2 regions of the Botrimarina mediterranea genome follow, and region 2 is predicted to be linked to the other one. Evidence: riboswitches for the same ligand, from Rfam matches in the RefSeq annotation. Region 2 holds a riboswitch; the other holds the start of a gene.

Region 1 (15,290 bases), 2.5 Mb from region 2:
GGAGGAGAGGCCAGGGGCTAGGGGCTAGGGATGAGGGATAGTCCGTGCGGCAGCACGCCATTGGTCATTGGGGCTTGGTCATTGGTCATTCCTTCCCAGGCCCCTTGCCGGTCCGGTTATCCCGATCGCGTCGGCCTTTCTGTCGCGGGGCGGCGCTAGTTGGGTTTGGCAAACCGGAACGGCTGCATAAGATTCGGCGGTTGGGTCGATTCTTTTCTTTGCCTCCCTTGGCGCTCACGCTGTTGGGCTTGCGACCCGCCCGCTGGCCGCCGCCCGACAGATGGACTCCCTCTCCGCTGGAACGCCCGCCTGTGAATGTCCTTTTTGCTACGACCGAGGCGACGCCGTTCTGCAAGACGGGCGGCCTGGGCGATGTGTGCGGCTCGCTCCCGATCGCGTTGCGACAGCACGGGGTGAAGCCGGTGCTGTTCATGCCGGCGTTCCGCCAGGCGATGGAGTCGGGCCAGCCGATCGAGCCGACGGGCATCCACTTCGAGGTGCCGATCGGGCGCAAGAAAGTGGTCGGCGAGTACCTCCGCAGCACGCTCCCCGGGAGCGACGTGCCGGTCTACCTCGTCGAGCAGCACGGCTACTACAACCGTCCCGCGCTGTACCGCGAAGCGGCGGGCGACTACGTCGATAACTGCGAACGGTTCGTCTTCTTCAATCGGGCGATCCTCGAAGCGGTCGACCTGCTCGGGCTCGACGTCGATGTGATCCATTGCCACGACTGGCAATCGGGTCTGATCCCGACCTATCTGCAAACGCTGTACGCCGACCGCTCGTCGCTCGACCACGTGACGACGCTCTATACGATCCACAACCTCGCCTACCAGGGGAGCTTCTGGCACTGGGACATGGAGCTCACCGGCCTCGGCTGGGAGCACTTCAACTGGCGTGAGGTCGAGTTCTACGGACGGATCAACTTCATGAAGGCCGCGCTGTCGCAGGCCGACGTGATCAGCACCGTCAGCCCGCGCTACGCCCAGGAGATCCTCGACCCGCCGATGAGCTGCGGGCTGGAGGGCGTGCTGCGTCATCGCCAGAGCGACCTTACCGGCGTGCTCAACGGCGTCGACTACGGCCAGTGGAGCCCGGCGACAGACCCGTTCTTGTCCTCCAATTACGGCGTCGAGAACTTCGTCGAAGGCAAAGCCGCCTGCAAGCGCGCCCTGCAACAAGAGATGGGGCTGCCGATGCGCGACGACGTTCCGCTCTTGGCGAACATCGGGCGGCTCGCGGATCAGAAGGGCTTCGACCTGATCTCGGACGTCATGCCGCGGCTTGCCGAATCGCTCGAGGCCCAGTGGGTGCTGCTCGGCACCGGCGAGCCGCACTACGAACAGATGATGCTCCGCCTCGCGGCCGAGCACCCCGAGCGTGTCGCCGTGCGGGTCGGCTTCTCGAACGAGCTGGCCCACCGCATCGAAGCCGGCGCCGACATGTTCTTGATGCCCAGCCGCTACGAGCCCTGCGGGCTCAACCAGATGTACAGCCTCAAGTACGGCGCCGTGCCGATCGTCCGCGAGACGGGCGGCCTCGCCGACACGATCACCAACGCGACCGAGTACACGCTCGGCGACCGGACGGCCAACGGCTTCTCGTTCGCCGACGCTTCGGCCTACGCCCTGTCGATGGTCATCGACCGGGCGGTGCGGGCCTACCGTCAACCGGAGTTGTGGCGGCAGATCGTCGAGACGGGCATGAATCAAGACTGGTCGTGGGACCGCAGCGCTCGGCAGTATGTCGAGCTGTACGAGCGGACGATGGCCAAAGCGCCCGCGATGGCGTAGCAGCCGAGGTGACTGGGGCTAGGGATTCGGGGCTGGGGGTTTGTAAGGTGACTGCTGTTTTGACTTCGTGCCCTACTTCGCTTGCCCAGCCGCCCGTGTCCACTTGGCGTTTCGATTCATTGAACCAACGGAAGGTGCGGATCGCGCCGGCGCGGGCGTTGCGGCCGAATGACTTTGGCGGACCGACCGAGAAGAAGCGTCGCTGCCCCTTCTGCGGCGGTTCGGAAGCCGACACGCCGCCCGAGGTCGATCGGATTGCCGACAGCGCTGGGGCGTGGTCCGCGCGAGCCATCCCGAATCAGTACCCAACCGTCGACGGCGCCGACGGCGTCCAAGAAGTCATCATTGAGTCGCCCCGCCACGTCAGTCGGCTGGGGGAACTCACCGACGAAGAGTTGACGGCGGCCGTGACCTGTTGGGCGCGGCGGCTGGTGCATCGGCGCCGCGAGGGTCGCTTCGATTACCTGCTGCTCTTCAAGAACGAAGGGCCGGCGGCGGGCGCCTCGATGCAGCACGTCCATAGCCAACTGATCGCGCTCCCAACGGCGCCGGCTCAGGCCGCGGCCATGTGGGACGCGATCCGCCGGGGCGACCTGCCGCAAGACGAGTCCTGCGTCGTGAGGACGGCCGCCTGGGAGCTCGTGTCGCCCACGGCGCCAAGGTTTGCTTACGAGTGCTGGTGGCGTCCGAGGGGGGGCCAGATGCCGCTAGAGGCCCTTGCCGAGGGCGAGGGCGCCGGCGAGTTGGCACGGCAGCTGCGGAGAATCGTGGCGGCCGTCATCAACTTGGGCGGCTGCGATGCGTACAACTTGATCGTCCAGGTCCCGCCCGTTTCGCACGCTAGCGACGTGGGCGATCGGTGGTGGATCGAGGTCGTGCCCCGCTCGGCGGGGATCGCCGGCCTCGAGCTGGCGACCGGCCTGTGGGTCAACCCCGTTGGTCCCGAAGAAGCCGCCCGGCGACTGGCGGAAGAGCTTGCTTAGTTAGCTGTTGTTGGCGAAGCGACCTTGCCGATTGGGCTGCTTGGCCGATTGGGCAAGTCGCGGCGTTAGCGGCCTCCCTGCCGATCGTGCGGCTTGGAGGCGCCGAAGACTCCGAATTCCCCGGTTGTGCTAGCGATGCTGCGTGGACGGCCTACGGCGCCGTTCGCTACCATCGCGGTCATGCCGGCGGACTTTCCGCGTCGAAGACGTAAAACGACGCCCTCACCATCGTTCCTGCTATCACCGAAGCGTCTGCGATGACCCAACCGCTACGGCTTGTGCTCGTCCTGCACAACCATCAACCGATCGGCAACTTCGACGGCGTTATCGAGCAGGCGTACCAGGACAGCTACCTGCCGTTCCTCGACGTCTTTGAGGAGTACCGCGGCCTGCCGATCGGCCTGCACACCAGCGGCTCGTTGATCGAGTGGCTCGAGCAACACCGGCCCGAGTACCTCCATCGGGTGGCTCGCCTCGTGTCGGAAGGCCGCATCGAGGTCCTTGGCGGCCCGTTCTACGAGCCGATCATGACGATGATCCCCAGCCGGGACCGCGTCGGGCAGATCCGCTCGTACACGCAGTGGCTCAACGACCGCCTCGGCGCCCGGGTCCGCGGCATGTGGATGCCCGAGCGTGTCTGGGAGCAGTCGCTGACGCGCGACTTGGTCGAAGCGGGGATGGAGTACACCATCCTCGACGACTTCCATTTCAAGAACGCCGGCTGGACCGAGAACCAGCTCCACGGCTACTACCTCACCGAGGAAGACACCCGCCTGTTGTCGGTCTTCCCCGGGAGCGAGAAGCTGCGCTACACGATCCCGTTCCAAGAGCCGCACGAGACCATCAACTACCTGCGGCAGGTGTACGAGCAACAACCCGGCGCGGTCGTGCTGTTCGGTGACGACGGTGAGAAGCTCGGCACGTGGCCGGACACCAAGGACCACGTCTACAAGAACGGCTGGCTGCGGCGGTTCTTCGACGCGCTCCAGCAGAACAGCGACTGGCTGTGGGTCTGCACGCCGTCGCAGGCGCTCGACGCGGTTAGCCCGCTGGGGAAGCTTTACATCCCCGAGTGCAGCTACCGCGAAATGACCGAGTGGGCGCTGCCGGCTGAGCAGCAGAACGTCTACCACGACGTGGCGCACGACCTGCAAGACATCGGCCGCTGGGACGCGGTCTCGCAGTTCGCCCGCGGCGGGTTCTGGCGGAACTTCAAGGTCCGCTATCCCGAGACCGGCGACATGTACGCCCGTATGCAGATGGTGAGCAAGCGCCTCGCCGAAGCGCAGGCCGACGCCGCCCGGCGTGACGACGCTGAGCCGTGTCGCACGCTCGAGTCGGCGCGAACCGAGCTGTACCGCGGCCAGTGCAACTGCAGCTACTGGCACGGCGCGTTCGGAGGCATCTACCTGCCCCACCTGCGTCACGCCGTGTTCAACCACCTGATCGCGGCCGAGAACCTGCTCGACCAGCGCGAGGGCCGCGGCCTCAACGACGCCGACTGGGTCGAACTCGACACGGCCGACTACAACCTCGACGCCCGCCAAGAGGTGCGTCTGGCCTCGAACCGCCTCGTCGCGTTGCTGACGCCGTCCGACGGCGCCGAGATTTACGAACTCGACGTGCGGTCGATCTGCCTGAATGTCGGCTCGACGCTCGCCCGTCGCGAAGAGGCCTACCACCGCAAGGTGCTCGCCGGCCCCGACCAGACGGGCGGCGATGTTGCCAGCATCCACGACCGCGTGGTCTTCAAACAAGAAGGCCTCGACCAGATGCTGCAGTACGACTCGCGTCAACGCCGCAGCCTGACGGATCACTTTTACGACCTCGACGTCTCACGTGACGCGATCGCACGGAACGAGGCCCGCGAGGCGGGCGACTTCGTCGGCGCCATCTACGAGACCAAGCTCCGCCGCAAGCCCGAGCGGATGCAAGTGCAGTTCACCCGCGAAGGCCACGTCGATGGCTGCCCCGTGCGGCTCACCAAGGGCGTCACGCTCGACGCCGGCGGCGCGACGCTCGAGATCGCCTACCTGCTCGAAGACCTGCCCGGCGACCGTCCGCTGCACTTCAGCACCGAGTTCAACTTGGCGGGCCTCCCGGCCGGCGCCGACGACCGCTTCTTCCACCTGGGCGACGGCCAGTCGATCGGCCAACTCGGCGAGCCCCGCGACATGGCCGATGTCGAAGAGCTGCACCTCGTGGACGGCTGGCTCGGCATCGACCTGGGCTTCACGATCGACCGTCCCACGTCGATCTGGACGTTCCCGATCTCGACCGTTAGCCAGAGCGAAGGCGGGTTCGAGCTGGTCAACCAATCGATCACCGTCCAGCCGCACTGGATCCTGCAAGGCGACGAGCAAGGCCGCTGGAGCGTCACGATCCGCCTCACGGCCGACACATCGGCGGCCGAAGGCCGCGCAATGCAGCACACGCCGGAGATGGCGTCGGTGTGAAGGGGTAAGCCCCAATGACCAAGTCCCAATGACCAATGAAGGCGTTGCCCCGCCGATGTGTTGGTCATTGGGGCTTGGTCATTGGTCATTCATTGGCGTTCGCCAATCAATTGGCCGATCGAACCCGCCGCCCCACTTCACGCACCCCGACAGCGGCGCCGTCATTCGCTGCGTGAGCTCCGCGGCGTTCGTCGCTCGGCTCGCATCGCCCGTGGCGCTCGTTTCGTTGAGCACCATGCCCGCGACGCGCAGGCCCTTCGCCTCGGCGGTGATCAGCGTTTGCATCACGTCGTTGATGACGCCCAGCCGATTCGCCGCGACGACCACCAGCGGCAGGCCGAGGTCGCGCGCCAGATCGGCGTTGTAGTCGTCGTCCGAGAGTGGCGACATCAAGCCGCCGGCGCCTTCGACGAGGACGAAGTCGCTCGCCGCCCGCCACGCGTCGTAGCCGCTCCGCAGCAAAGCCGCATCGACACGGCGACCCTCTCCGCGCGCAGCGACATGCGGCGCGAGCGGCGCCGTGAAGCGCTGCGGGCAGACGGCGTCGAGCGTCAGCGGTTTGCCTGCCGCTTCCCAGAGCGCGACGGCGTCGTCGGAGACATCATTATGGCAACCACTCGCCGCCGGCTTGTAGACGCCAACGCGTATGCCCTCGGCGACGAGTTGCTTCGCAATGAGCGCGGCTACGTACGTCTTGCCGACTTCGGTGCCGGTGCCGGTGATGAAGAGGCCGGACAAACGAGGCTAGAGGCTAGAGGCTAGAGGCTAGAGGCTAGAGGCTAGAGGCTAGAGGCTAGAGGCCCCTAGACTCCTAAGAACTCTTCCGCCGCGTCGCGGAGGACTTCGCGGTCGACTTCGAGCCCTGTCCACGCTTCGACGGCGAGGGCCGTCTCGGCGATGAGCACCGGGAGGGCGTCGACGACGCGGGCGCCGCGGCCTTCGGCGGCGAGGTGCAGCGGCGAGCGGTTCGAGCCGATGCCCAGGTCGATCACCACGTGCGACGCGTCGAGTTCCGGCGCCAGCGAATCGGCGACGCGTTGGTTGTCGCTCTTAGGCCATGACGCGGTCGAGATGATCCAGTCGATGGTGTCGGGGAGCTCGAGCCAGTCGCCCTCCCACGCCAGCGGCCGGACCTCGCAGGCGAGGGCGTCTTTGGGCGCCGCTTCGCTGCGGCCTGTCTGGGCGGCGAGCACCACGGCGGCGGCGCGGTCGGCCAGCGGGTCGGCGATCGCCACCAGCGCCGCGCCGCGTTCGACCAGCACGTCGGCGATCGACGGAGCTTCGCCCCCCGCTCCGAGCACCACGACGCGTTTGCCGGCCGGCTCGCCGATCTCGGCCAGGGCTTCGACCAGGGCGGGGCCCGAGGCGTCGTCCCCCTGGAGGGCGCCGTCGTGCCGCGTGAGGTGGGTCAGCCGGCCGGTCCGCTTGGCCCGCTCGGTCCGCTTGGCGGCCCCCCCCGGCTTGTCGGCCAGGGCGCCACGGAGCCGCACGCCGGCGAACCCCAGCGCGTCGGTCCCCGCCAGAGCCTCGCCGAGGCGTTCGGCCTGGGTCTGGAACGACAAGAACCGCCAGTCGAGCCCGAGGTCCTCGAGGGCCCGCTCAATCATGAAGTGCGTCGGGTCGCCGCCGACCGACTCGCCGATAAGGCAGCACTTTTCGAGGAGGTTGGACACGGGGGGAGGGGGCGGTGGGCGGTCGGCAGTGGGCAGGAACAACGAGACTGTAGCGAGTCGCGTCGTGCCGACATGGGAGGGCGGTCTGAATCTAACGACGCGAGCTCCCAATTCTCGCTCCCCGACGCGCCGACCGCAACGCGCCGGCGCCGTCGAGGGCGGTTAGCATGGAAGAATGCTCGCCGAGACCCTTTTCCCGATGAAATGGCGCCGCCTCTGGCGCCGCCGCCTGAAAAGGCGCCCGCTGCTGCCGTTCCTGCTGGCGGCGTTTGTGGCTGCTGATATCGCGGTGCTCAGGTTCGCCGAGAGCTCGCGGAGCGATTTTGCTGAACTATCGCTCCTAGCGATGCTCGGAGCACAGCTAGGGTTACTGGCAATTTGGACGACCCATTCAATGCGTGGCTGGGCACCGCGAGTAGCGATCTCAACTGGTCTACTTATGACGGCGGTTAGTTTGGTTGAGCAACCCGACGAAGATCAGTACATCCGTGCGGTTATCTTCCCAACTTTTGCCGTGACCGCCTTGGGAGTCATCTTTAGCCGCTGGATAGCGTCATCGCATCAACGCCGCAAGGTGATTGCAGTACGCAAGCGGAAGTTCGGAATTGCGACGGTGTTGTGGATAACCTTGGTCGTCGCTCTTCTAATTGCAGTGCTTCGAAACGCCGGTTGGTCCGTTCTGGCTTACCCACTTACTTTGATTCTGGCAGTGGTTGAAGCGGCGCCAGCAGTCGCGATGGTCGCGGTTGATAGATGGTTTCCCAAAGGGTGGAAACGATTCTACGGCTTACTGGCGACTCCATTCGTCGCCGTGTTAGCGACAGCGGCTTGGGCGATGACGCCACGGGGAGGACCCGCCATGATTGGCCAGCCTCGCGATTTTCTACCCTACTACATCGTACAGGCCTCCATCATCGGGCTGTCTCTCTATTTACTGACGCCTCGATTCCGAATTGATCGTAGCGGTTTAGTCATCGACGGCGAATCCCCAGATCGAGACGAGACAATTGGCTCCATCGACCTCTCCGCTTAACCCCATCCGCATTCATCTGCGCACATCTGCGGCTAAAACCCGTCTCGCAAGTATCCGCACGTAGGGCGCCACATAGCGGCTGCGTTGGCCGTGGTCGCCGGGTTCTTCGGCGTGGGACGGTTCGCCGAGGTCTTCGACGACGAAACCCGCGCGGCAGAGGCCGCCGATGAGTTGTTCCCAGCGGTGCAGGAACTCGAGCGTGCCCGGCTCGCGCGTACGGCAGGGGTCGGATGGCGGCAGCGGGCCTTCGTGGTAGTAGGGGGTGCGGAGTTCTAGCGCGCCGTTTCCGCTAAGCCGACTAGCGGCTTGGAGACTCGTTGGCGTCTTGTGCTGCGAGACGTAAACGCCGCCGGGCCGCAGCACGCGGGCGACTTCGCGATAAACGGCGGCGACGTCCGACGCGTAACAGCTGCTGACGGGTTGCACGACCGCGTCGAACTCGTCGTCACGCAACTCCGACAGATCATCCATCGACGTCTGGCACAGCCGCAGGCGGCAGCCGCGGGCCTCAGCGACGGCACGATCCTTCTCCAGCATCGCCTCGCTAACATCAACAACCGTCACCTCCATCCCCGCCGCCACATGCAACGGCCCCTGCCGCCCACCCCCCGCGGCAAGACACAGCACCCGCTTGCCGACGACCGAACCACCAAGCCCACGCCTCAGCCACCCATCCGGGTCAACCGCCCGCAACGGGTCCGCGAAATCCGCCGCCGTCGCCGGCCGAGCGAGCGGCACGCCTTGCCGGGCGAGGTCGTTCCACGCCTGGCGGTTACGCTCGATAGCGGTGCGTCGCGGGTCGAGTTCCATGCGGCGATTGTAGCCAGCGTCGATCACGCAGCGAAAAGCAGGAAAGGGAACCACAAAGTAACAAAGGAAGACTCTTGTGAACAAACGAATTGCAGATAAATCCTTTGTTCCTTCGTTCCTTTGTGGTTCAAGAAATTGGAGTTGGAACGATGGTCGTGGCGTCGATGGTGGGGCTACTCGCGGCTAGCGCCGACGGCTCTCCTTGGTAGGGGCAGTGGCGGCAGCCGTTGTCGCAGCAGGTTCCGCGGCGCAGCAAGAATGCGGCGGTGAAGACGACGCGGCCGTGCTCGACGTAGTGGTCGGCGAGGGGGTGGACCGGCTGCGGTTGCTGCGAGGACGGAGCCATCACGCCTTCCTGGCGGCGATGGCGACGCAGCCGATGGCGACGAGCAGGATCGACGCGGGTTCGGGGATCGTGTTCAGCGTCAGGTCGTCGATCGCGAAGTACGTCGGCGTGTTGATGCCGAAGGCGCCGACATCGGACGACGAGAAGTCGAAGTGTAGGCTCGCGGCGCCGGCCAGCGGCGACAGGTCCCACTCCGTCCAATCGGTGACGAGGTAGTCCTCGGCGCTGTTGGCGGAGCGGAAGTCGGCGAGATAGAAATCGACCGACGCGTCGAGGACTCCGCCCTCGGCGTCGACGCCATAAGCGGTGACCATGAACCAATCCTCATCTGTGCCCGACTCGCCGCCGAACTTCTTGGCGAACGAGTCTCCGTCGCGCATCGACAGGGCCGCGTAAGTGGTGTTAGTGATCCAGACGCTCTCGACGCTGTGACCGGACGGGAGCGTGATCGTCGGCAGGCCCGCGAGCGCCGCCGCATCGATCGGGCCGCTGCCGAGCGTGCTGGCGGCGAAGGCGAGGCCGTAGTTGTCGGCGCCCGGGCCATGGCCATCGCCGGTGATCGCGCTGTGCTGGTTGCCGAATCCGGGCGTCGTGTTGTCCGACTCGTTCGAGTAGGCGAAGCCACTCCACGTGCTGAAGGAAAGGTCATACACATTGCCGAAGGCGGCGCCGTGCGAGGCGAACGCACCGCGGACCTCGGGCCCGAAGGCGCCATCGACCGTGTCGCCATTGGGATCGGGGCCGACCCAACGCGATTCGGGAGCGAGCGTGAGGTCATCAAAATCGACGACGCTCTGCGCGGCGTGAGCGCTGGCTACGCTACCAGCGAGGAGCAGCGAGAGACTTAGCAGGGCATGACGTAGGTTCATTTTCGCTCCAGGTTGTCGTCGCGCGAACAGATCGCGGCGAGCGTCAGGTTGTCGGTCGAGTTGGGGTAGAAATGGACGGACGCGTCGGCGAAGACGACGAGCGCGCCGCCGGGGTGAAAGCTGCTCAGCTCTTGGCCGAAGTCGGCGAGCTGCCGGGTTGTGGAGTCGCGGGCGTTGATCGGCGCCGACTGGTCGAAGACGTTGCGGACACTGATCCAGATCGAGTGAATCCCTTCGGGGACTTCGCCAACGATCGCGGTGTGCGAAGCGCCATCGGTGAAGTGCGCGAGCGAGATCGGCTTCTCATAAATCAACACGCCGCGCTCGGGGTTATTGGTGGCGTTCGTCGCGCGGAGGCCGCGTTCACCCTGGATGCCGCCGTAGGCGGTCTTCGCGTAGTCGTGGGGAGACGTGCTCGATAGATCGACCGACTTGCGCGGCGTATCGCCGTCGGGCATGCTCGGGCAAAGCATCACCGGCAATAGCGTCCGGCCCGCGGTGAGGTTGGCGGGATCGGTATAAAGCAGCGATAGGTCGAGCTGATCGCGTAGCGACGCTTCTTCGAACCAGGGCAAAACCTCGGTCGTCCAACTCGGCCCAACATCGGCGCGGTGTTTGTCGTCGAGCCGGCCGCCGAGTGGGAAATCGTTGTTGGTGTCGTGATAGCTCAACAGCGCGAGGCCAACCTGCTTAAGGTTGTTCATGCACGCCGCGCGGCGGGCCGCTTCGCGCGACGCTTGAACAGCAGGCAACAGCAGCGCGACGAGCACGCCGATGATGGCGATGACGACGAGGAGCTCGACGAGGGTGAAGGCGGGGCGGAAGTGGAAAGTCGGAAGTCGGAAGTCGGAGAATGACGGCAAGCTGCCGTCTTCCCACTTCCCTCTGTCTACTTCCAACTTGGCGCGTTCGCGTACCACGTGACCTATTCCATACCGCGACGGTCCGTAGCGCGAGCCCTGGCGCTTGCGCGCACGGGTAAACGCCTACGTATCGGACCGATGCAGCTACACCTCTAACGACGCGGCGGCTTCCCCTCGAAGCTTCCGCATGCCTCGTGTTGGTAGGTCTTCTGACTCCCAAGCCCGTCGGGACCAGCCTTCTCATCTCGCTACGCCGCAAGCGGCATTAGCAGGACAATGGCGTGAAGAATGGGTCCGGCGAAGTTAGTGCTTGGTTACAGCGGCGGGGCCGTCCCGGAATTGCACCGGAGTTCCCTGTTACGTCGGCGAGCCGCAAGCCGCGGCGCCGACCACCAACACACGAAATCGAGCGAGGAGCATAGCACCGGCGGCAGGCCAATGCAAACCATGAGATATGGCCCCCAAAAGCGCCGCATCCGTCATGCGAGCCCCACGGCGTCAGCCCGGGGAGGGCGCCGGGTAACCGCTTCACTCCCCGGGCTGACGCCGCGGGGCTCGCAGATAGTCGGCGTCAGTGGCAGGCGGTTTTGGCTTCGGAATCTGAACTGCAGCACGAGGGGTTTCCGACGTCGGCCAGCGGCGTTTCGTGCGTTGAACTTTTCTTCAGGTCGCGGAGCGCGCACCAGGCGATCCAGGCGATGAGTGCGACCGCCGCGGCGATCTCCCACCAGGCGCCGCCGTGCTCGTGGTGATGGAGATGGTCGGTCGCGGTGAGGGTCAGTCTTGTGCCGCCGAGCCACGTGTCGTAGAGCATGCCGCCGGCGATGCTGCCGACGACGATCGTCGAAAGGTAGGCAACGAGCGGGCGCCAGCCGAGGCCGCGGTAGACGGCGCCGATCGTCGCAGCGTTCGACGCGGGGCCGGCCATCAAGAAGACGATGACAGCGCCGGTCGGCAGCCCGGCGGCGGCGAGCGACGCGGCGATCGGCACGCTGGCGGTTGCGCAGACATAGAGCGGCAGCGAGAGCGCCAACGCCGCGCCCATCGCCGCGGCGCCGCCGTACGCGCCGAGGCCCGCCAGCCAGTCCTCCGGGACGAACGCCGTGATCGTTGCGGAGAGGACCACTCCGAGCGCGAGCCACTTCCAGATAGACCGCACGAGGTCGTCCGCGTGCGCGGCGCCGGAGCGCAAGCGCGCGATGAAGGACGCGTCCTTGGCGACGGGCGCTCCGCTATCGAGGACCGGAAGCGAGAACTTCTTCGGCGTCACCGCGTCGGTGAGCCAACCACCGGCGAGGCCCGTTAACAGCGCCGTGGCGACCTTGAACAACGCCAGTGGCCAGCCCAAGAGGCCCGCCGTCACGAGGACCGAATCGACGCCGGTCTGCGGCGTGGCGATCAAGAACGCGACCGAGGCCCCGCTGGTGGCGCCTTGGCGTTTGAGGCCGAGACCGACGGGGATCACCGCGCACGAGCAGAGCGGCAGCGGGACGCCGACGAGGACCGACTTCCAGACGGCGCCCTTGCCCCCCAGCAGCCGCTGCATGAGCCCCTGCGGCAGAAAGGCGTACATCGCCCCCGCGATGGCGGCTCCCAAGAGCATCCAGGGCGCCAGTTCGAGCGTCATCCGCCACATCGCTTCGAGCACGGGGGGCCTTCGGAGGTGAATAGGTGGGTAGGGCCGTAGGGGGCTTCGGTTCTAGGGGCGGAAAATTTCGCTATCGGACTGACAAACTAACGGACTACCGTACTCTCTTCTGCGTCAAGTTGGCTTCTGCGTCAACCTGCGCCCGCCCCTACGTCATTCAAGTCGCTTCACAACCGCGGATGGACAGCACCGCCGTCACTTTCGTTTGCCCCTCTTGTGGAAAGAAGGTCTCCGCGCCGGCGCGGTTCGCGGGACGCACCGCGCCGTGTCCCGGTTGTCGCGAGCCGCTGCTGGTTCCGATGCCGAAGGTGGTCGCTCAGAAGATCGATCCCTTTGCCAACCTGATCGGCTTCCACTGCCGACTCTGCCAGACACGGATGCATGCACCGCCGGACTTGGTCGGCAGCAAAGCCAAGTGCCCCGATTGCCACACACTGACGGTCGTCCCGCCGCCGCCCGAACCGCCCAAGTCGCTCCGGCCCAAGGCGATGGACGAGGAGGGCTACGAACTCTACGAAGGGGAGCAGCCGCACGGCGTCGATCTCGCCCGGGTCGCGGCGCCAACGGTTTCGTTCTCGTGTCGGCTCTGCGGGACGCACCTTTCGGCGGAGGCGAGCCGCGTCGGCGAGACCGTATCGTGCCCCGACTGCGGCGCAGCGACGCCCGTTCCTGTTACGGCTAAGCCGGCGGCGAAGTTCGCCCTCGTGGCCGAGACCTACGACGTCGACGCGGCCCCCGAAGTCGATACGACCGTGCTACGGACGCGTTTCGAAGAGCTCGTCGAGCGGGCGCCGGCAGGTTACCGCACGCTCTTGGCGAAGGATTCGCCGGAGGGCGGCAAGGCCGAGATCGACAACGAGTCGGCCTCGACCTTCGGCTGGGGGATCGGGCTGTTCGACGGCCTCGCAACGGCCTTCACGCAGTCGAAGATGCTGCTCGCTTGGTTCGGCCTGAGCTTCGGACTCTTGTTCGTTGTGTTGATGATCGCCGCGCTCGACGCACTAGCGTCTTCGGGGGGGATGTACGGCTGGATCGGCATGATCCTGCTGCTCGGGACGACGGTGTTCGTCACCGCGATGTGGATGACGATCGCCTGCACTGTGTGCTGGACGGTGATGGACAGCGCCGCGACCGGCGCGCGGTGCGTCTACAACTGGCCGGTCTTCGACTTCGGCGAATGGGCGCCGCCGGCGGTGACGGTCGTCTTTGCGATGATCGTCGCGGCGATCCCGGGCTCGATCGCCGGCCAGCTCATCCCCAACGCCACCAGCTTGCCATGGCCGCTCGATTCGGTGTTCGGCTGGTCGGCCGTCGGAGCGATGTTTGCTTTTCCCGTGATCGTCTTGTCGCAACTCAACGAGACCTCGATGTGGGCAATCCTATCGCCGGGCGTGCTACGCACGATGCGCTACGCGCCGGTGACATGGCTGGCGTTCTACGCCTCGGCGTTCGGGCTCGCGGTCGGATCAATGTGGATTGGCGAGGACCTTGCCGCGTCGATGGGGCCTTGGTCGGTGTTCGTGATCCTGCCGGTGGAGTTCCTCATCGACCTTGCGTACGCCTGGCTGCTAGGCCGCCTCGCCTGGATCGCCGGCGCCGCGACGCCGCGGAGTGTAGCCGCAGATGATCGCAGATAAGCGCCGATAAGAGAAATGTAGGAGGGGTCTCCCGACCCCGATTACGGCCCCCATTCCGAAACGGCATGGTGCGAGAAATCGGCGTCAGAGACGCCTCCTACAAATGAACCGTTTCATCTGCGCCTATCTGCGATCATCTGCGGCCAATTCTTGTAAGTCATTCAGCCCGGCCCGCTGTCGCAGGTCAAGCACGAGCTTTCGCGCCGCGGCGGCGCTGCGGAGGCTGCCGAGGAGTTTGACGGGTTTGGGTTCGCCGAGGAGTCTGGCGACGACGTCTTGGTAACGCTGCACGTTGTTGCCGGACTGCGATGTCGAGGTTGTCCGTAGCTCAATCGCGCGAACGTATTGGGTCTCGAAGGTGCGTGGACTCCCGGCCAGGCCGCGCCAGGCTTGGCGGGTCGTCCAATGGTCGTCGGCGACGATCAGCTCGGACTCGGCGAGCCACGTGTGCAGCGTCGCGGCGATCATCACCAGCGTCACCAGCAACGAGGCGCCGCCGATCAGCCAGACGGAGTTCCAGAGCAGCCCAAGGCTCGCGCCGCCGACGATCAGCGTCATGATCGTGAGCGGGATCGCCATGCCCAGATGCCGACCCGCGGGGGCGAAGTAACGGATGCTCCCCAGCGCCGCTTGCGGTTCGACGAGAATTCCTTCGGCAGCGAGCAGCGCTTCGAGCGGTTTATCCGATTCGTACTCGCTCAGCGCGGTGAGTTCGACGTCGATATTCTCTTGCGAGTCTTCGGTGCGGAAGACCGGAACCTCGAACGAAGCCGCGTAGTCGATCCCCGGCAGCTCGGCCATGGCCTTGAGCGTCCACGCAACTCGTTTGTCGTCGTCGGTCGGTTGGGCATGGCTGGGGATCGTGAACGTTATCGGCACGCCGAAGCTGCCGGGCTCGCCGGCGTCGAGGAACTTGGCGATGTCGCGTTCGTCCTGCCACAAGACCTCGGTCGTGGAGTTCTTGCCACGGCGGACGACCCGGGTGCAGGTCAGTGAGACGCGCACCGCGTCGGCGGCACGCACCGCCTCCGGCGCCAGGATGACGCCCGCCAACTTGCCGCCGACGACGCCCGGCATCGTCGCCAGCCGAAGCGTCGAGGCGCCGTACTTGCGGCGACGGAGCCAGTGCTTCACCAGCCAGCCGATGAAGCCGACGCCGACAGCGGGGAAGATCGCGAC
Region 2 (15,290 bases):
TCGCGGCGGTTGGCGCCGAGGCGCTCGCTGCAGGGGTGAACGAGAAGCCGGCGCCGTTAGAGACCGCCGCCCGCGCCTTCGCCGGGCCTGCTGTTGCGAACGTCGTGGCGGTCGGCGCCGTCGCCGCGATGGGGGGCGTGCTGCTGAACTTGATCCTCGGCCTGTCGCGTGTCGTGCTGGCGATGGCGCGCCGCGGCGATCTGCCCCGCGTCCTGGCGAGAGTCAATGGCGAAGCCGCGTCGCCGACAGCGGCCGTGATGACGACTGGCGTCGTGATCGCAGGGCTGGCGGCGCTGGGCAGCGTCAAAGCGGCTTGGAGCTTCAGCGCGTTCACGGTGCTCGGTTACTATGCGTTAACGAATCTCGCCGCCCTCCGCTTGCGGCCCGATGAGCGGCTCTATCCTGTCTGGACGGCGTGGGCGGGGCTGGCGAGTTGTTTGTTCTTGGCGTTCTGGGTCGAGCCGCGTGTCTGGCTGGCGGGCGTCGGGCTGATTGCCTTGGGGCTCGTGGGACGCTGGATAGCGTCGCGGCGTCCCCCTCGATGACGGTATAAAGGCCCCTCGAAATCCGTGAGAAGGAGTGATCCTATGTGGTTACAACCCTGGCTCCGCACCAGCGCGCCGGCGTCGGTCTTGCTGATCCGCTTGATGGTCGGCTTTGTGTTCTTTTCGGAGGGCGTGCAGAAGTTTCTCTATCCGGCCTCCCGAGGAGCGGGACGCTTTGAGAAGATCGGGCTCCCCTCGCCCGAGGCTCTGTCGTACTTCGTCGCGTCCTTTGAAGTCGCCTGCGGCGTGCTGTTGATGCTGGGGCTGCTGACGCGGCTGGCGTCGCTGCCGACGATCGCGATCATGCTGGTGGCGATCGTGACGACCAAACTGCCGGTGCTTGCCGACGCGGGCTTCTGGCAGATGGCCCACGACGCGCGGACCGACTGGTCGATGCTGCTGGGTTCGATCTTCCTCTTCATCGTCGGCGCGGGCCCTCTGTCGATGGACGCGAAACTGACGGCGCCCGACCCGCCGGACGCAAGGAAGGAGGACGCGTAGTCTCCCTTCCGCTCCAAAAACTCACCGCAAGCCTGTTGACGAGAAGATAGTTCACATGTAAAGTGTTGGCGTGCCGCACAAATGGTCCCCAACTGCTGTGGCTTTCACTCACTCACTCACTCACTCACTCACTCACTCACCAGCCAACCCTTAGCGATGCCCGCTAGTAGCCTCAAATCCGACCTCCGCAAGCGAGACGGCTTCGACTCGCCGGAGCAAGAGGCCATGCTGAGCGTCCTGCGGCTGAGCGACCGGTTCTCGAACCGGTTGGGGCGGCTGTTCCGGGAGTACGGCCTGACGAGCTCGCAGTACAACGTGCTGCGGATCCTCCGTGGCGAGGGGAAGCCGTTGCCGTCGCTGGAGGTCGCCGACCGGATGATCCAGGTCGTGCCGGCGATCACCGGGTTGATCGACCGCCTGGAAAAGCAGGGCCTCGTTTCTCGTGAGCGTAGCGCCGAAGACCGCCGCGTCGTGTACGTCGAGATCACCAAGCGGGGCCTCGCCGTCCTGGCGAAGATCGACGATCCGCTCTATGAGCTGCACCGCAAACTCTTGGGCAAGATGCCGCGTAAGGAACTCGCCGAGCTGATCCGCCTGCTGTGCCGGGCGAGGGAGTCGTTCGAAGCGGCGGAGGTTTAGCGGCGGCTTTTTATTTGTCTAAATGGTTTATGTGTCAACAATTCACCTAAAATCAAAAAGGGAGCCTTCGATGATCCGTCTCCGCCCCGCCAACGAACGCGGCCACTTCGACCACGGCTGGCTCAACACCTACCACACGTTCTCGTTCAGCGGCTATCAAGACCCCGCCCACGAGCGATTCCGCTCGCTGCGGGTGATGAACGAAGACTATGTCGCCGGCGGCCAGGGCTTCGGCGCCCACGGGCACCGCGACATGGAGATCGTCACTTACGTTTTGTCGGGCGCGCTGGCGCACAAGGACTCGATGGGCAACGGCGAGGTGCTCCGCCCCGGCGAGTTCCAGCGTATGACGGCCGGCACGGGCATCCGCCACAGCGAGTTCAACGACTCGCCAACGGAGCCGGTCCACCTCTACCAGATTTGGTTGCTGCCCGACCGCGAGGGTCACGAGCCGAGCTACGAGCAGAAGCCTTTCGACGCGGCCGGTCGCCGCAACCGGTTGCAACTGGTCGCCTCGCCCGATGGCGCCGACGGTTCGCTGACGATCCACCAAGACGCCCGCATCTATTTGGCGGACCTCGAAGCCGAACGCGCGGTGACGACGAACGTCGCCGCGGGCCGTCATGCTTGGCTGCAAGTGCTGCGTGGCGCGGCCGAGCTAAACGGCGTCCGCTTAGAGACCAGCGACGGCGCCGCCGTTAGCGACGAGACGCAACTGACGATCGAAGCTGTCGGCCCCGCCGAAGTGATGCTGTTTGACCTTGCTTGATATTGTTGATTCACTGCTGATTCCACGGCTTACGTCCACCAAACTCTGACGTTAGGACACCGAAAATGCCAAACATTCTCCCCAACACCGACAACGGCCTGATCACCGCGGACAACTCGGTCCTGGTCTTCATCGATCACCAGCCGCAAATGCTGTTCGGCGTCGCCAGCGGCATCGATCGTCAGCTGCTGGTGAACAACGTGCTGCTACTGGCCCGCGGCGCGAAGGAGTTCGGCGTGCCTACGATTCTGACGACGGTCGAGACCGAGTCCTTCAGCGGGCCGATGTGGCCGCAACTGCTTGATGTCTTCCCAGAGCAGACGCCGATCGAGCGTACGGGGATGAACTCTTGGGACAGCCCCGAGTTCCGCGAAGCGATCAAGGCGACCGGCCGGAAGAACATCCTCCTCTCGGGCCTGTGGACCGAAGTCTGCATCACGTGGCCGACGCTGCAGATGCTGGCCGAAGGCTATAACATCTACGTCGTCGATGACGCCGTCGGCGGCACTTCCCCTGCGGCGCACGAGGCAGCGTTGTCGCGGATGACGCAGGCCGGCGCCGTACGGATGACGAGCGTTGCGACGGTGCTCGAGTGGCAGCGTGACTGGGTGAACCGCGACCATTACGACGCGCTGATGGACCTCTTCCGCGAATACGGCGGGGCCTACGGCGCCGGGATCGAGTACGCGTACACAATGGTGCACGGCGCCCCGCCGGCACGCAAAGTGAAGTGAACGAGTAGCGACGTAAGTCGTAGAAGTCCCCCTCCTTTTCAGGGAGGGGCTAGGGGAGGGTGAGAGGCGTCGATCGGAGTGCGGCTGTTTGGCTGATCCGCTTCACGCCGTAGGTCGCCAAAGTTGTTTTGCCTAGCGGACAGCTCAAACCTTCCCCCCCCATTCTTCGGAATGAGGGCCTCCCAAAAGGGGAGGGGGACTGACGGAAGCCGAACTCTAACGAACTACCCATGCCCCAAGTCCACATCGCCATCACCCGCAAAGCACGCCCCGGTCAAGAGGCAGAGTTCGAAGCGGCGCTGCGGGAGTTCGCCCGTGAGTCGCTTGCCCATCCCGGCGCCACGGGCATCCATCTGATCGGTCCCGTGTCCGGGGTCGCCGGGGAGTACGGCATTATGCGCTCGTTCGAGAGCGCTGAAGCTTGCGACGCGTTTTACGACTCGGAGATGTTCGCCGACTGGCAGCGCCGCGTGGCGCCGCTAGCCGAAGAGGGCTGGGCGCGGCGTGAGTTGACGGGGCTCGAAGCCTTCTTCCGCCGTGGCGGCTCGGCGCCGCCGCGGTGGAAGATGGCGATCGTGACGTGGATGGGCGTCTTTCCGACGGTGCTCCTCTGGTCGGCCCTGATGGCGGCGCCGCTTTCGAGTGTGCATCGAGTCGTCGCGACAGGGGTCACGATCGCCCTAACGGTGGTAACGCTCACCTGGGGCGTGATGCCGATCCTGACCAAGCTGCTGAGCCGCTGGCTGCACAAGCACTGACTTACAAAGCAAATCCATAGACGAGGCAATCCGCATGGAACCGCAGCTCGTTCTCTATCACGGCAAGGTAACGACGCTCGATCCCGCTAGTCCGGAGGTGACTGCCGTGGCGGTAACCGACGGGCGCATCACGGCGACCGGCAGTGACGACGATGTGCTCGCCCTGGCGGGAGCGGGCACACAAAAGATCGACCTCGGCGGGCGACGTGTCATCCCAGGACTGAATGATTCGCACCTGCACGTCATTCGCGCCGGGCTGTTCTACAACCTCGAGCTGCGTTGGGATGGCGTGCCGTCCGTCGCCCAAGCCCTTGAACAATTACGCATACAGGCCGAGCGGACGCCGCCGCCCCAATGGGTACGCGTCATCGGCGGCTGGAACGAGTTCCAGTTCGCCGAAGGGAGGATGCCGACGCTCGAAGAGATCAATGAGGCAGCGCCCGACACGCCGGTGTTCGTGCTCCACCTCTACGACTCGGCGCTGTTGAACCGCGCGGCGCTACGGGCCCTGGGATTCGGGCCCGATACGCCAAATCCCCCCGGCGGACTCATTGCCCGCGATGGCCGGGGCAATCCAACAGGCCTGCTGATCGCCGAGCCCAGCGCGTTGATCCTGTACTCGACAATTGCGAACGCACCGACGCTATCACCGGATGACCAGCTCAACTCGACCCGACATTACTTGCGCGAACTCAATCGCTTCGGCGTGACGAGCGTGTCGGACGCCGGTGGGGGTGGTCAGAATTACCCAGACGACTACGCCGTCGTGAAACGTCTGGCCGACGAGGGGCATCTGACCGTGCGGATCGCGTATAGCCTGTTCGCGCAAAAGTCGGGCGCCGAGCTCGCCGACTATCGCCGTTGGCTCGGCATGACCCACCCCGGCGACGGCGACGATCTGCTGCGAGTGAATGGCGCCGGAGAGAACCTCGTTTGGAGCGCCGCGGACTTCGAGAATTTCCTGCAACCGCGCCCCGACCTACGGCCGGTGATGGAAGCAGAGCTCGAAGCCGTCGTCCGGACGCTGGCTGAAGCGCGCTGGCCATGGCGCATTCATGCGACGTACGACGAATCGATCGGCCGCTTCCTCGACATCTTCGAGCGCGTGCATCGCGACGCGCCGATCGACAAACTGCGCTGGTTCATCGACCACGCCGAGACCGTCAGCGAGCGCAATCTCGACCGTATCCAAGCGCTCGGCGGCGGCGTCGCGATCCAGCACCGCATGGCGTACCAGGGCGAGTACTACATCCGCCGCTACGGGATCGAATCGGCAAAACGCCGCCCACCGCTGAGGCGGATGCTCGAGATGGGGCTCCCGGTCGGCGCCGGCACCGATGGGACGCGCGTGGCGAGTTATCACCCCTGGACCTGTCTGTGGTGGATGGTGACGTCCAAAACCGTCGGCGGCACGGTGCTCCACGCCGAGGCCGACCGGCTAACACGCGAAGAGGCCTTGCGGCTTTACACCCACGGCAGCGCGTGGTTCAGCGGCGAGGACGACCGCAAGGGTCGCCTCACGCCGGGTTCGTACGCCGACATGGCGGTGCTGAGCGGCGATTACTTCACCGTCGCAGAGGACGAAATCCGCGCGATTGAGAGTTTACTAACGATCGTCGGCGGCCGTGTGGTATACGGCGCAAGCGAGTATGCGTCGCTTGCCCCCGCAACGCCGCCGGTAAGTCCCGACTGGTCGCCTGTCGCGAAGTTCGGCGGTTACGACAACACGAAGCCCACGCCACCGGCGCACCAGCACCTGCCGGTGATGGCCGCCGATGGGCGAGTATGGGAGACGGGCTGTGGGTGCGGCGTCTAACAGCCTGTTGAAATACGCCATCGTGGCGTATTTCAACCTCGCCAAGCTCGGAGCAAAGCTCGTCGCGGCTCGCAAAACAGCGGCTTTTTCAAAGCCGCTGTTTTTGATGATCGTATCCTTCGATCAAGCAGCCGGTTGTTCAACAGGCTGCTAAGGGGGGGAAGTTGTTGCGATAGAACTTTGGTCGCCCAAACGAAGCCGGAGTTCCCTCCCGAGTTCTAAGCCGGCTTTACCGCGAAGATGCGGACGCTCGCGGCGAACGCGTTGACGTTGTAGCGGGTCAAAAGATCGACGAGCTGGCTATGGATCTCGGAAGTCGCGACGGGCGGCGTTGAGCCACAGCAGCCGCCGAGCTCCACCACCGGGAGGCCATCCTCCGCCGGCGCGGGGACGCAGCAGGCCGCGTTTTCGGCTTTGGCGTAGGCGTTGAGGTCGGCGCCCGTGTCGAGAACCTCGACCGCTTCAAAGCCCGCGTCGCGGAGCGTCTGGCGGTACTCGTCGATGAGGATCGCGCCCGCTATGCAGCCGACATACGCCGACAGATTGGCGGCGACCTCTTCGGGAAGCATTTGCTTCAAGGCGATGTCGCTCACCGCGACGCGGCCGCCCGGCTTGAGCACCCGAAAGACCTCCCGCAGCACGGCGCCCTTGTCGGGGGCGAGGTTGATGACGCAGTTGCTGATGACGCAATCGACCGTTGCCTCTTCGAGCGGCAGCTTGTCGATCGTCGAGAGATGGAACTCGACGTTCTCGACCCGGCTCTTGGCGGCGTTGCGGCGGGCCAGGTCGATCATTTCCTGACTCATGTCGATGCCGATCGCCTTACCGGTCGGACCAACCTTCGGCGCCGCCAGCAGTACGTCGAGCCCGCCGCCGCAGCCGAGATCGACGACGACTTCGCCGGCACGCAGCCGAGCGGTCGCGGTGGGGTTGCCGCACGAGAGGCCCATGTTCGCCTCGGCGGGGATTGAGGCGAGTTCCTCAGCCGAGTAACCGAAGGCTTCCGCGACGGCCTTCACGCCGGCGTGGTCGCTCGAGAGCCCCCGCGTCGCGACGGCAGAATACTGTGTGCGGACTTGGTCGATGACTTCGTTCGAGGCGCTCATGCTTGGGCTCCGGAGGTAGTTGTTGGATTGCGTTGCCGTTTGATCTGAGCCGTGGGAAATATCGCTCGGTGTTAAACGTGTTCGGGCGACGCGGAGAACCATCCCTCAGTACGATTGGCGAAGGCCACTAACGCCAGCATCACCGGGACTTCCACCAAGACGCCCACCACCGTCGCCAACACGACGGGCGACGAGGGGCCGAAAAGCGTGATGGCGACCGCGACCGCCAGTTCAAAGAAATTCGAAGCGCCAATCATCCCCGCCGGCGCCGCGATGTTGTGGGGGCACCGCATCTTCTGGCAGGTCAAGTAAGCGATGAAGAAAATCAGCACCGTCTGAATCACCAGCGGGACCGCGATCAGCGCAATGTGCAGCGGGTTGTCGAGGATGACGTGTCCCTGGAAAGAGAAGATCAGTACGAGCGTCAGCAGCAAGCCGACGATGGTCACGTTATTGAAGCGGGCCAGGAACGTGTGGTTGAAGTAGTCAAGGCCGTGTCGCTTGATGACAGCGGCGCGCGTTGCGATCCCGGCAACGAGCGGAATCACGACGAAGAGCAGCACCGACAGCAGCAGCGTGCCCCACGGGATTGCCACCCCGCTCACCCCGAGCAGCAGCGCAACGATCGGGGTGAACGCGACCAAGATGATCAAGTCGTTGGTGGCGACCTGCACTACCGTGTATGCCGCATTGCCGCGTGTGAGATGGCTCCAGACAAAGACCATCGCTGTGCAGGGCGCCGCTCCGAGTAGGATGGCGCCGGCGAGGTAGTCCTTGGCGAGGTCGTGCGGAATCAATGACTTGAAGACGACAAAGAAGAAAAAAGCGGCGATCGCGAACATCGTGAAAGGTTTGATCAACCAATTGACCACCCACGTCACGTAGAGCCCCTTCGGGTTCGCGCCGACATATCGAATGCTGGCGAAATCGACCTTCATCATCATTGGGAAGATCATCAGCCAGATCAGCACCGCGATCGGGATCGAGACCTTTTCGTACTCGAATCGCCCGAGAAACTCGGGGATTGCCGGGAGGTACTTCCCGATCAGCGTCCCCGCCGCCATGCAGAGGGCGACCCAGTAGGTCAGATTCTTCTCGAAGAAGCCGATCGTGGCCGTGCTCTGGTCCATCTGAATCTCCTAAGGCGCGTTGGCGCCTGTCAGCGATCAACCTTGCAGTGATTGCGGCAGCGTCGCGACGTAGTCACGTAACTCGTCACGGACACGCCGGTAATGCCCAAGAGCCTCCACTTCGCTCGCCGCTTCGCGCGCCAAGCGCGGCGGGTCGTCGAACGGGCGATGCACCACTTTTGCGGCGCCGCGGAAGATCGGGCACGACTCGGCCGCGTTGTCGCAGACGGTGACGACGTAGTCGAACTCGACGTCCGCTAGTTCATCGACGTGCTTGCTGTGCTGCGGCGTGATATCGACGCCGGCCTCGGCCATGACGGCGATGGCGTGCGGATTCATGCCGTGCGTGGCGACGCCGGCCGAGTAGGCCTCCAGGGTGTCTGACTTCAGATGGTGGGCCCAGCCCTCGGCCATCTGGCTACGACACGAGTTGCCCGTGCAGAGAAAGAGCACCTTTAGCATTTGCAGTTCGCCTGTTGGCGGCAGAGTTCTTCGGGGGGCATTTTGAGGACGACCTTGAGGGTCTGCTGGTCGGCTTTGGCTTGCTTGTCGCGGGCAAGGCTTGCGAGCACCAATTCCAGCGCCTGCCGGGCTTCAACGGGCGAATCCTCTTCCGCGAGCCGAAAATGAGCCCAGCGGCCTTCCTTACGCGACTCGACGAGCCGCGCCTGGTGGAGCACCGACATGTGCTTCGACACGGTCGATGACGCCAACGCCAGGACCTCGACTATCTGGCAGAGACACAGTTCGCGGTCGCGCAATAGCCCCAGCGCGCGGACGCGGTTCTCGTCCGAGAGGGCTTTGGTGACAGCGAGGAGGTCTCTCATGATCGCCGGTGGATTTTACGTTTCGCCAACTAACGAAATATTAGATCGACAGCGGACTCCGGTCAACTGTGCTCGGAGACGAAAAGTCCGCAATGTGCCAAAGGACTGAACCACGACGGACACGAAGAACACGACGGCCTAATTGCCGAGACAACGTGACGCCTAGTGGCAGGCCGTCGTGCTCGTCGTGTCCGTCGTGGTGAGCTCTCTTTACTTCATCCGTTTAGAGACGGCTGTCCGTCGGGATGCGGCACGTCGTCCGGTCGCGCAGCCATGCGGCGAGCGCCGCACGGTGCGGCAAGAGCTGCGGGTCCTCGTCGTGCTCGGGGCCACGGGCGACATGCGTGACGACGAACGGCCCGTCGCGTTCGGGCAGGTCGTAGCCGCCAGGGTCGGTGACGAGGTACCAATCCCCCGTAGGCTCCATCCGCAGCCACGCCCGCGCGACGCCGGGAGAGTGATGCACGGTGAACTCCGTTTCCAACCAAGCGCTGTACCAACGCATCGGGCCCTCCTGGCTTTAATATGAGCGATCGAAAAAAGGAACTGTGGGAGGCGTCTCCAGACGCCGATTACGCGCACCATGTCTAATCGGAATGGATGCCGTAATCGGCGTCTGGAGACGCCTCCCACAGGAGATGCAAAAGGTTTAGCTGCGACGAAGCGCCGCTATTGCGGCGAGGCCGACAAGGGTCAGCAATGCGCTGGTCGGCTCGGGCACGGAGTTCAGCACGCCCACCGCGCCGGTCGGGAGGCCGAGGTAGTCGAAGCCGGCCGAGTCGTAGGTTAGCCAGTTGTCGAGGATCGCGTTGCCCAGCGAATCGCGGGCGACGCCCGTTAGCGTGCCGCCGGCGCCATCGGAGAGGTCGCCGCTGCCGACCACGTCGACGAGTCGCACGTAGTCGATCGCCGTGATATCCACGACGCCGCCGGTCACCAGCGGGTCGCTCGCCAGTTCGGCGAGATCGAACGGCGTGCCCCAGTTCGCGGTGTGCTTTCCGGCGAGGTTGTAGAGGTTCGTGGCGTCGTAGGCTTGGAAAGCTCCCGAGACCGTGGTCGGCACCGTGTTCAGCGAGACCGATGGGAAGCGGAGAAAGTCAACACCGTTGCTAGAGACTTCGACATAGGCAAGCTCAGCGAGCAGGCTCGTGGCGCCGCCGAATGCAAAGGCGTTTTCGAACACGGCGAAGTCGGGCCCGGCGCCGTCGGTGATCGGCTTGGCGAACCCGAGCGTGATCGCGCCCGGGGCGTCGATGCCGATGAACCCGTAGGTGTCAGTCGTGCTGTCAATATCGCCGCTGAACGGATCGCTAACCGCCGAGCCGGCATGGAAGTTGTTGGGTTCGGCGCCGGTTTGCGGAGCGTAGAGCTTGTTGAAGGGCGCGTTGGCGCCACCCGGCGCGGCGACGGGGCTGTAGAGTTCACCCAAGGAACTCAATGCGGTAGCGGGTTTGCTGAAGTTGGCGCCAACGCCGGGCGACGGCGCGTAGTTGACGACCGAAGACTCGAACGTTGTGATGCTCGCACGGGCAATCGGGTTGTCCGGCGCCCCGGCGGTGACGCCAGAGTAGCTCGAGTAGGGACCCGCTTGGGCGACGCCGATCGTGGCGCCGAGAGCGATTAAAGGGAGACTGGTGCGGATCATGAGTTGCAACTCCTGCAGTCAAAAGAAGGAAACGCGGATAGCGACGTCGCCAACCGCTGTCAAATACGGAAGAGCGAACGCCGGCCCGCCGCTGCGCACCGGTGGCGCAGAGGAGATGGAGACGCATGGGACTCGAGCGAGAATGAAAGCGGCGTTAGCACTCGCGCACCGTCAGCCGTGGCGCAGGGCAGGAGCCCTTCACCCAACGGCGTACGCCGTCACAGCACGGAGACACGGGAACAACGCAGCGATGAATGCGACGGCGGCTTTCCCTCGAAGCCGATCCGATGCCACGCGTTGGTAGGTCTTCTGACTCCCGGGCTCGCCGTGCCCTGCCTTCTCACTCACCTTCGCTTGATGCGAAAGGTGGGTAATGGCTCTGAAGAAGGGGCTCGGCGTGTGTCGCCCGGTTACAGCGGCGGGGCCGTCCCGGAATCACACCGGGTTCCCTGTTACGTCGGCCTCGCAAGGGGCGAGACCGACCACCAACACACTGCCCAGCGTTGTAGACCGCCATGCGGCGGTTGTCTAGCGTCGGCTTGCGAAATCCTGCTGGCGCCTAAAAAAGGGAAGATTGAACCACGAAGGGCACGAAGGACACGACGGCCAACTTGGCGGGGCTACGCCTGTCCCATTGGCAATCTCTTTGTGCCCTTTGTGGTTCCCTACCCTTTCTTGGCGCTTGCGATGGGCCTACGCCAGTGGTCAGTATAGGGCAGAAACTCTTGGCCCCTCGACTTGGTTGGATGCGATGACGAGAACTCTTTTGTTGCTGCTGATCGGCTTCGCGCCGACGTTTGCTCGTGGCGAGGCCGATCCGATTGCCGAGGGGTCTTGGACGCTCGCGGTTCTGCCCGATACGCAGATCTACGCCGAGGCGTATCCGCAGCACTACGACGCGCAGACGCGTTGGCTCGTGGAGCACGCCGACTCGCACAACATCCGCTTCGTGCTCCACGAGGGGGACGTCACCAATCAGAACACGCCCGAGCAGTGGGACAACGCGCGGAAGTCGATGTCGCTGCTCGACGGCAAGCTGCCTTACGCGATCGCACCGGGCAACCACGACTACGGCCCGGGCGGGAACGCGGCCGATCGGGTGAGCTTCTTCAACGAATCCAAATACTTCGGCCCCGTGTCGCCGTACGCGATCCAGCCGAGCCTCGGCGGGCGTTACGAAGAGACGACGACGGATAACACTTGGCATACGTTCGATGCCAACGGGCAGAAGTGGCTCGTTGTTGCTTTAGAGTTTGCGCCGCGTGATGAAGTCGTCGTCTGGGCTGACAGGATCGTCGCCGAGCACGCCGACCTGCCGGCGATCCTCGTGACACACGCTTACATGTACTCGGACGACACGATCTACGATTGGCGGGCGAAGGGCGCCAAGCAGTCGTGGAACCCCCACGCCTACGGCGTCGCCAAGCAGCCCGGCGAGACCGTCAACGACGGGCAAGAGCTGTGGGACAAGCTCGTCTCGAAGCACAAGAACTTCCGCTTGGTGTTCAACGGCCACGTCCTCAACGACGGCACGGGCTACCGTAGCACCAAGGGCATTGAGGGGAACATCGTCCACCAGATGCTGGCAAACTACCAGTTCAAGAAGGAGGGCGGCCAGGGCGACCTGCGGCTGCTGGAGTTCAGTCAGGATGGCGACGTGGCCGTGAGGACCTACTCGCCCGTCCTCGACCGCCACGACCGCGCGGACGACCAAGAGTTTAAGATCCGGCTAGACGAGTTGGGGCGGAAGTAGAAGGTCCGGACGGCGGGGAGCTTCCCTGACTAGAGCGTCTCCGCCGCCCAGCTATCGAGCCAATACGCAACCTAGAATCCTTCGACCAGAACAGCGAGCCATGACCACAATCTTCTTCTACGCGGCTGCAACGATCATCGGTGGGCTGTTCGCTTTGCTTGGCCTTGTTGTGGGTCTTGGACTGCTCGCCTACTTCTTAGAGGCGAAAGGGTTTATCAAGAACGAGGGCGTCGCTTGCAAGAACTCTCCGTAGCAGATTCCTTCAACAAGATTCAGAAGCCAACGATTTTCGCCTCGCTGGCTCTTCTGGTATAAGATGCCGCTAGGCTCCTGGCGATCGCCGGAGGCGTGGACTTGTCTCTCTTCTAAGCGAGGCGTTCGATAAACGGCCCTACTCGCTCAGACGGCTCTCGGCCGTCGTGGTGGTTCTCCTCTTGGCGGCGGGCGCCTACGCCTACTGGTCGGCGGTTGCAGCGGCGCCGATGCGGTTGCCGCAAAACTCGATCATGGTCCTCGCTCCGTACCGCTACAACGGGACGTGGGTGTTCGACGACGAGCGTGTCGGCCTCGTGCGCGAGCCCTTCGTCGCGGGGGTGCCTGAGATGATCGATGTCCTGGTGGCCGACATTCCCGACGCCGACAAAGGGTTCCGGCTGACATTCTCCGCCAAGCCTTTCCCCGATTATGAGAAGAAGCTGACCCGCACGCGCAGCGATGGCGTCGGCAACTACTACCGGCTCGACGACCCGACAATCGAAGGGCCGCCGATGGAAGGTTGGATCTGCCCAGCGCTGTTCAAATACTACGACGCGGCGCCGGCAGAGTTGTACGTGAGGGCCGACCCGTCGCGCAGTTAATCGATTCCGGTTCGCTCGGACCATCGATCGACGCCTACCGATTCGTCTGAGCCTTGGGCGCGAACCCTCGGCGGACATCGGGCGCCGCCTTCCTACCGAGGGCGCAGATTCAACGAACGAGTTGGCTCTCGTTAACGGACACTTTCTAAGACGCCGCTCGCGAGACGCACCGGTTGTTGGTCGATCACTGGTGGGAGGGTGCGGATTTCGGCGGCGTGTTGGGCGTAGCCTTGCGGGTCGAGCGTGGCGACGTGTTCCATGAGCACACGGCGCACTTCAGCGATCGTCTGTGGGTGACGGTGCAGCATGACGTGGTCCTCGGGGACGACCACTTGCGACGCGAGCTGCGGCAGGTCGTCGAGGCGAGCGCTGTCGAGCGACACAACGCCGTCGCCGCGCGTCGTGAACCAGCTGGTGAACGCGCTGCGTGGCTCGTCGCCGACGACGTTGTGATACCGCACCCACGGCCCCGACTTGGCGGCCAGCAGCGCCGGCAGCATCGGCGACTCGGGCGACAGCGAGTCGATGCTCGTCATCACGCGCGCCGCGATTTGCGGACGGAAGAAGCCGGGGTTGCGACGGAACAGTTCTTGTTGCCGCGCCATCGTCTGCATCGGGAAGGCAATCAGCTTGGCGCCCACCCACTGCGTGAAGCCGTTGGCGAACATGCTGCCGCGGTGCGGCGTGCCGATCGTCACGACGCGTTGCACCGAGGGGTTCGGCTGGAAGAAGAACAGGTTCGACATGTACTGCCGAACTTCGGGGTCGGCGTCGAGTTCTTTGAATTCGCGGTCGGTAACGATCCGCCAGAAGTCCTGCCCGCTGTCCACCGTCTGCAGCCGCGACAAGAGCCCCCCCATGCTGTGGCCGACGAGCACTGTCTGATCCAGCGCGTAGGCGGTGTGCGTGGGATCGACCGTCTGCCTCAGCTCGGCAAGGTCCTTACGCATCTGCGCGGCGCTGACCCAGAAGGGATGGCCGGTCGGATAGAGATAGAACCAGAATTGATAGCGACTGCGGACGCGCGGATCGCTGCGGAGGTCGTTGAACATCTCCATCCACGTCGCAGGGCTCGACCAGAGGCCGTGCACCATGACGACGGGGATGCGGTTGGGGTCGTACGGCTCGAGGAGGTAGAGCCCCTCCTGCTGCTTGACGCTGTCGGGCTTCAACAAGCCGATCGTCGAGACGTCGCGGTCTTGGAGGTCGGGCTGATCGAGGTAGTACGCCAGCGGCGTCGTCAGGTCGGTCTCGAGCGGCGCCCGGCGGCCGGCAAGCTGGAAGGTCTTGTGGTCGGTCGTATCGTGCAGCTCAAGCACCAGCCGCACGCCCCCCTCGGGACGCGCCGGCGTCGGCTCGTAGCTCTCGGCGCGGGCCACCGCGGTGAGCGGGTAGCAGAGCTTGCGGGGGTAGAACTTGTCCTGGGGCTGATCGCGGTCGGGGTGATGACGGATCGCGATTAGCGGCGTGCCGATGCCGGTAGTGTGGTAGTGGTTCCGGAGGGCGAGCACCTGGAAGTCGCTGGCGAACTCGAAGCTCTGGAAGTCAGCCTCGGTCCAGCGCTGGCTGTGCAGCTCGATAGCGACCGAGCAAGCCCCATGGGTCAGCGGCAGAGGGACGAGCGCGCCGGGCTTGACCTGATCCCGCTCTCTCAGCAGCCGTAGCAGGGCCTTGAGCGAGTCGTTGTACCGCCGCGTCGTACCGGGGATGCGCTGCCGCTCATCGGCCGCTAGAGCCCGGTAGCCGTGGACCAGCGATTCGGCGTAGAAGCCGACGGCCGCGTCGGGGTCGTCTTTGACGAGGCTATCCGCCTCGGTCGCCGCAAGCTCGGCGAGGGCGAACTCCAAGTCGGGCGCCAGCGTGCTGTGCGCCTCTTGCTCAAGCAATTCCAGCAGCTTGGCGCGCTGGTCGGGCTTAGTGGGATCAAGCCCCCTTGGCTGGGCGACCGCCAGTGTGGCGTCCGACAGTGCGGCGCGCCCATCACGAGACCAGAGCAACCGCGCCGCATAGGCTTGGTCGGCGGGTCGGCGTTCGATCCACTGCTCACTAGTTGCACACCCTGTACAGAGGGCGACAACGGTGAGGATCACCGCAGCGAGAGCCGGCGATTGAGTCAATCGGCTGAACGCCACTGCGGCACGCATCGGGCGAGATCTTCCCGGCACGCGTCGGCCCGCGATTACGCACGGGCCTCTCAAGTTAGAACACTC

Evidence for each region. A riboswitch is a leader RNA that binds a small molecule or an ion and turns the genes downstream of it on or off. The one in region 2 is predicted to bind cobalamin.
Region 1: another riboswitch for cobalamin. It lies ahead of Spa11_RS20540 (DUF1559 domain-containing protein); the one in region 2 lies ahead of Spa11_RS08180 (PEP-CTERM sorting domain-containing protein).

Annotation. Positions count from the first base shown of each region.
Region 1 is NZ_CP036349.1:5,350,567-5,365,856, reverse strand. It holds gene glgA (glycogen synthase GlgA) at 312-1,793, shown strand; gene Spa11_RS20580 (galactose-1-phosphate uridylyltransferase) at 1,889-2,776, shown strand; gene Spa11_RS20575 (alpha-amylase/4-alpha-glucanotransferase domain-containing protein) at 3,034-5,232, shown strand; gene bioD (dethiobiotin synthase) at 5,311-5,970, opposite strand; gene Spa11_RS20565 (shikimate dehydrogenase family protein) at 6,036-6,905, opposite strand; gene Spa11_RS20560 (hypothetical protein) at 7,081-7,938, shown strand; gene Spa11_RS20555 (class I SAM-dependent methyltransferase) at 7,951-8,775, opposite strand; gene Spa11_RS20550 (DUF5522 domain-containing protein) at 8,876-9,094, opposite strand; gene Spa11_RS20545 (DUF4465 domain-containing protein) at 9,094-9,963, opposite strand; gene Spa11_RS20540 (DUF1559 domain-containing protein) at 9,960-10,862, opposite strand; cobalamin riboswitch at 11,009-11,238, opposite strand; gene Spa11_RS20535 (permease) at 11,398-12,474, opposite strand; gene Spa11_RS20530 (hypothetical protein) at 12,654-14,111, shown strand; gene Spa11_RS20525 (DUF3592 domain-containing protein) at 14,235-15,290, opposite strand, start outside.
Region 2 is NZ_CP036349.1:2,025,936-2,041,225, forward strand. It holds gene Spa11_RS08120 (APC family permease) at 1-545, shown strand, start outside; gene Spa11_RS08125 (DoxX family protein) at 588-1,046, shown strand; gene Spa11_RS08130 (MarR family winged helix-turn-helix transcriptional regulator) at 1,203-1,685, shown strand; gene Spa11_RS08135 (pirin family protein) at 1,756-2,454, shown strand; gene Spa11_RS08140 (hydrolase) at 2,520-3,188, shown strand; gene Spa11_RS08145 (antibiotic biosynthesis monooxygenase) at 3,419-3,946, shown strand; gene Spa11_RS08150 (amidohydrolase) at 3,981-5,762, shown strand; gene Spa11_RS22865 (hypothetical protein) at 5,770-5,916, shown strand; gene arsM (arsenite methyltransferase) at 5,981-6,868, opposite strand; gene arsB (ACR3 family arsenite efflux transporter) at 6,940-7,998, opposite strand; gene Spa11_RS08165 (arsenate reductase ArsC) at 8,035-8,460, opposite strand; gene Spa11_RS08170 (ArsR/SmtB family transcription factor) at 8,454-8,825, opposite strand; gene Spa11_RS08175 (hypothetical protein) at 9,049-9,330, opposite strand; gene Spa11_RS08180 (PEP-CTERM sorting domain-containing protein) at 9,475-10,470, opposite strand; cobalamin riboswitch at 10,753-10,975, opposite strand; gene Spa11_RS08185 (metallophosphoesterase) at 11,222-12,223, shown strand; gene Spa11_RS22870 (hypothetical protein) at 12,324-12,476, shown strand; gene Spa11_RS08190 (DUF6717 family protein) at 12,646-13,080, shown strand; gene Spa11_RS08195 (esterase/lipase family protein) at 13,212-15,224, opposite strand.